One region of the Arthrobacter sp. MOO21 genome, then DNA from elsewhere that is predicted to be linked to it. Evidence: predicted binding sites of a transcription regulator. Region 1 holds the regulator's gene; the other holds the start of a gene.

Region 1 (2,449 bases):
GAACGGCCAGGAAGGCAGCCCCGAGTCCGCCGGCCATGAGCCGCGCTACGGGCAGAACGCACCCCAGTACGGCCAGCAGTTCGGGCAGGGCGCTCCGCAGTATGGCCAAAACCCTCCGCAGTATGGGCAGAACGCACCGCAGTACGGCCAAAACGCACCGCAGTATGGCCAGAACGCACCCCAGTACGGCCAGCAGCCCTACGGCCAGAACGCTCCGCAGTACGGGCAGCAGCCTTACGGCCAGTCCCCCTACGGCCAGTACCCGTCGGAGCAGCCGCAGGCAGCAGTCGCCGGCGGCGTCCCGCAGCTGGTCAACATCTCGTTCTGGCTCCTGATCGCGTCGGGCATCATCTTCGTCATCTCCGTGCTGACCGGGCTGACCCAACTGGATGATCCGGCCTTCAGGCAGACATTCGAGCAGCAGATGCAAACCAGCGGCGCCAGCGGTGTCACCTACGAGGACATCAAGAGCGTCATCGCCGGGACGCTGGTGGTCTTCGCCATCATCGGCGCCGGGCTCTACCTCCTGGTCGCTTTCTTCATCCGCAAGGGCAGGAACTGGGCACGCATCCTGGGAACTGTGTTTGCGGCCCTGTCCGTGCTGGGCCTCTTCGGCGTCCCCACATTCGCCACCCTCGGGACCGTCCTGGGGATCGCGGCCATCGTGCTGCTGTACCTTCCGGCGGCGTCTCCTTACTTCCGGAAGCAGCAGCCGTTCAGCAATCCCTACTCAGGCGGCTTCGGCAACCCGTACGGACGGTAGGCGCCGGCCGAACAGCAAGAAAGCGACGGCCAGGGATTGATTCCCTGGCCGTCGCTTTTTCAGTGCTGGCGCGGCGGAAGCAGGCTGCGCTGCGCTAGGCAGTCTGCCCGGGTGCCTCTGCGGGCTGCGCCGGATCCTGCACGCGCTGGGCGTGGTAAGCCAGGATCTGCAGCTCCGTGGCCATGTCCACCTTGCGGAGGTTGACCCCTTCGGGCACCTGGAGCATCACGGGAGCGAAGCTCAGTATGCTGCGCACACCCGCTGTCACCACCCGGTCGCAGACCCCCTGGGCCACCGCGGCCGGAAGGGCCAGCACCACCATGTTCGCGCCCGTCCGGTGCAGGACGGTTTCAAGGTCCGCGACGTCGCTGACCCGCAGCCATCCCACCTCGTTGCCCACCACCATCTGGTCGGCGTCGAAGATGGCCACGACGTCGAATCCCCGGGATTCGAAGCCGCCGTACCGGGCGAGCGCCTTGCCCAGGTTTCCGGCACCCACAATGGCGACTTTCCAGTCGTGTGTCAGCCCTAAGGCGGCGGCGATGTGGCGGCTGAGGTACTGGACCTCATAACCCACTCCCCTGGTCCCGTATGAGCCCACATGGGAGAGGTCCTTGCGCAGCGTCGAGGAACTGACCCCGGAGGCCTCGGCAAGGGACTCGGAGGAAACGCGCTCCACCCCGTCCGCCATCAGGGTGTTCAAAGCACGGAGATAGAGCGTCAGCCTGGCCACGGCAGCAGGCGGAATCTGCTTGGCGGTCGTACCCGTGGCGCCCGGCAGGTCCGGGACAGGCTGCGGCGTTGAACCCAGCGACGTCACCCGCACCTCCCCCTACTGCGCCATGGCGCGCTGCAGGACGCGTGCCAGACGGGCCTCGTCGATTTTCCAGAAGTCACGCTGCACCCCGTCCACCAGCACCACCGGGATCTCTTCGGCATACCGTTCCCGCAGCTCGGGCTGGTGGTCCACCTGCTCTTCGCTCCAGGACAGTCCCAGCGAGGCAGTGACCCGGCCCACGGCGTCGCGCGCTTCTTCGCAAAGGTGGCAGTCAGCTTTGGTGACCAGGACGACGCGGGGTGTAGCCATGGCTTAACCGTAGCGCCGTTGGCGGCCCGCGGGCGACGCCGACGGCGGCAGTGCGGTGCATTGACTAGACTCAACTCCATGCCCGAGGAGAAATACGTCGCCGTAGTCACGCGGCCCGAACCTGCGCCGCAGCGCGGCGAGGCGGCGTTTTTCGACGTTGACAATACCCTCATGCGAGGCGCCAGCCTCTTCCATGTGGCACGCAAGATGCACCAGCGCGGCGCTTTTACCCTGGTGCAGGCTGCAGGCTTCGCCTGGAAGCAGTTCAAGTTCGTGGCGCGCGGGGAAAACATCGACGACGTCCATGCCGTCCGCGACTCGGCCCTGACGCTGGCCGCCGGCATCACCGTTGACGACGTCAAGGCGCTCGGCGAAGAAGTCTATGACGAGATGATTGCCTCCCGGATCTGGCCCGGAGCCAAGGCGCTGGCCGAACAGCACCTGCGGGTGGGCCGGCGCGTCTGGCTGGTTACGGCCACACCCATCGAGGTTGCAACAGTGATTTCCTCCCGGCTGGGACTGACCGGCGCGCTGGGGACGGTGGGGGAAGTCTCGGAGGGCATGTACACAGGCCGGCTGGTGGGAGACATCCTGCACGG
Region 2 (2,449 bases), 1.0 Mb from region 1:
GCGGAGACGATCGTGTCACTGTCCTCGATGTCCCGGTGGTTGATGCCGTGGACGATGTTTTTCAGCTCGCCCTTGCCCGGTGCAGTCAGCAGCACCCGTGCAACACCCTTGCTCTGCAGGTGCTGGGAGAGGCCTTCGGCATCGCGCCAGCGGCCGGTGTTGTCCACCACCAGCGCGTTGTTGATGCCGTAGGCGGTGTAGTCGATCGTGGCGGGATCATTGGAGTAGATGACCTGGATCCGGACGCCGTTGGCCGTGATGGTGTTGGCCGCCTCGTCGATCCGGATGGTGCCCTCGAAGGAACCGTGGACGGAGTCCCGGCGGAGCAGGCTGGCGCGCTTGGAAAGGTCGTTGTCGGATCCGCGGCGTACCACGATGGCGCGCAGGCGCAGGCCGTGCCCACCACCGGCCTTTTCGATGAGGAGGCGCGCCAGCAGGCGGCCGATCCGGCCAAAGCCGTAGAGCACGACGTCGGTGCTGGTGCGCTCGTCTCCGCCGCGCTTGCCGACGATCTCGGCGAGCTCGCCGCGGAGGAACTCTTCGAGGGAGGCGCCGTTGCCTTCCTCCTTGAATTTCTGGTTCAGCCGGGCGATGTCGATGGCGGCCGCACCCAGTTCAAGGCCGGCCAAGGTGTTCAGCAGGGGTGCTGTTTCCTCCAGGAGCAGCTCGTCCTTGCTCATCCGGCGCGCAAAACGGTGCGCCTTGAGGATGTTCATGGTGGACTTGTTGATCAGGCTCCGGCCGTGGATGCTGGTCACCACGTTGTTTTCGCGGTACAGCCTGCCGATCACCGGGATCATGGCCTCGGCGAGGGCCTCCCGGCCCATCCACGTGTCAAGGCAAGAATCAGACGTCTGGCTCACAGAAATACCTTCCTCGGTTCAGCCGTGTACGTCCTCGTACACAGATGTAGGCCACCTGATGATGTCCAGGGGCACCGGCGCCTGCAGGGGTCGGCCCCCAGGCACCTGGATCGCTGCAAAGAAAAACCGCCGGTTGCGAACGCAATTCCCGGCGGAAGAACTCCTGCGTCCTTCCACTATTCTAATTTGGCCCGCACCCCGGAACAGGACCGTATCGCGTGAAATCACTCACACAGCCCCCACCGGATGCGGGCTCTCAGTTGTGGAGTGCCGAATAGAGGTTCAGGCTGGCGGAGAAGACCACCCAGGAGAGATATGGCAGCACCAGGAGCCCGGCGCCGGCACTGGCGGGGCCGAAACGCAGGACCAGGAATGCCAGGGAAACGGCCAGGGCGCAGATCACGGCGAACGCCGCCCATAAAGCGGCCGTTCCCAGGATCGGGAAGAGGCCAAAGAAAGTCGCCGGCCAGGCGGCGTTGAGCAGGAGCTGGGCTGTGTAACCGGCCAGGGTGCCGCCAACCATCGCTCCCCTGCGCCAGACCAGCCACGCGGCGACGGCAACACCGGCATACAGTGCCATCCACATCGAGCGGAACATCCAGCCCGGCGGCATCCAGGGTGCGTTGGCGGCAGCAGCGAACCAGCCGCCAAGATTCAGGATGATGGGGATGGAGGCAAGCGCCCATGCCGCCGCGGAAAGGGCCAGGAAGCCGATGAAGGCGACGGCCTGGAGGCCGTGCGACGGGAGCTGCGGATGGACTTCTGCGGTCACGGTCGGGGGGTCGGTGTTTACGGCCACGGTCCAGCATCCCCAACCCGCAGTGTCAGGTCAAACCGGGATGCCGGCTTGACCCGGGTGTGCGGATGGGACAGCCGGTACGCCGGGTTCTGTTCCCCCGTCCCGTTACCGGAACGGGGGCGACGGCCATCCATCTACGAGTACCGTTGCCGGCACCCTCCAGCGGCCTACCCGGACACTTGGGCGGGCAGCCCTCAAACGTGTCCTGTCTGGCCTTGCTCCGGGTGGGGTTTACCTAGCCTTCCCGGTCACCCGGGAAGCTGGTGGTCTCTTACACCACCGTTTCACCCTTACCCGCGCTCCCCTGTCCGGGGACGGGGAAGGCGGGCGGTCTGTTTTCTGTGGCACTGGCCTGCGGGTTACCCCGAGTGGGCGTTACCCACCACCCTGCCCTGTGGAGCCCGGACGTTCCTCGAGCCACCTGCGTGGCGCGCGGCCGTCTGGCTGTCCCATCCGCCATCCAGTCTACCGGCGCCGGAGGCGATCCCTGTCGCCGGTAGGATCGGACGGTGCTGATTCTGCTTCCCCCTTCCGAAGGCAAGACACCCGCAGTCCGGGGATCCGCCGTCGACTGGCCGTCACTGAGCTTCCCCCAGCTGAACGCGTACCGCGCAAAAGTCCTGGACGCCCTGGGCACGGTGAGTGCGCACGAGGATGCCCTCGCGCTGCTGGGCGTGGGGGCTTCGCTGAAGGACGACGTCGAACGCAACACCCGCCTGCACGCAGAACCGGCCGCCCCGGCACACCGCATCTACTCCGGCGTCCTCTATGACGCCCTGGGCTACCA

The links. The regulator Rex, encoded in region 1, represses fermentation and respiration genes when NADH is low (regulators of the CRP and FNR family bind a similar motif). The targets are predictions, from matches to a motif close to CTTGTGAANNNNTTCACAAG.
Region 2: AC2JAJ_RS16445 (glyceraldehyde-3-phosphate dehydrogenase) is a predicted target of Rex. The motif match lies at 1,079-1,098, and genes of this name have one in related genera.

Annotation. Positions count from the first base shown of each region.
Region 1 is NZ_CM170671.2:2,508,679-2,511,127, reverse strand. It holds gene AC2JAJ_RS11625 (YybS family protein) at 1-763, shown strand, start outside; gene AC2JAJ_RS11620 (redox-sensing transcriptional repressor Rex) at 858-1,583, opposite strand; gene AC2JAJ_RS11615 (glutaredoxin family protein) at 1,596-1,850, opposite strand; gene AC2JAJ_RS11610 (HAD family hydrolase) at 1,929-2,449, shown strand, end outside.
Region 2 is NZ_CM170671.2:3,534,166-3,536,614, reverse strand. It holds gene AC2JAJ_RS16445 (glyceraldehyde-3-phosphate dehydrogenase) at 1-863, opposite strand, end outside; gene AC2JAJ_RS16440 (TspO/MBR family protein) at 1,120-1,635, opposite strand; RNA gene rnpB (RNase P RNA component class A) at 1,725-2,114, opposite strand; gene AC2JAJ_RS16430 (YaaA family protein) at 2,172-2,449, shown strand, end outside.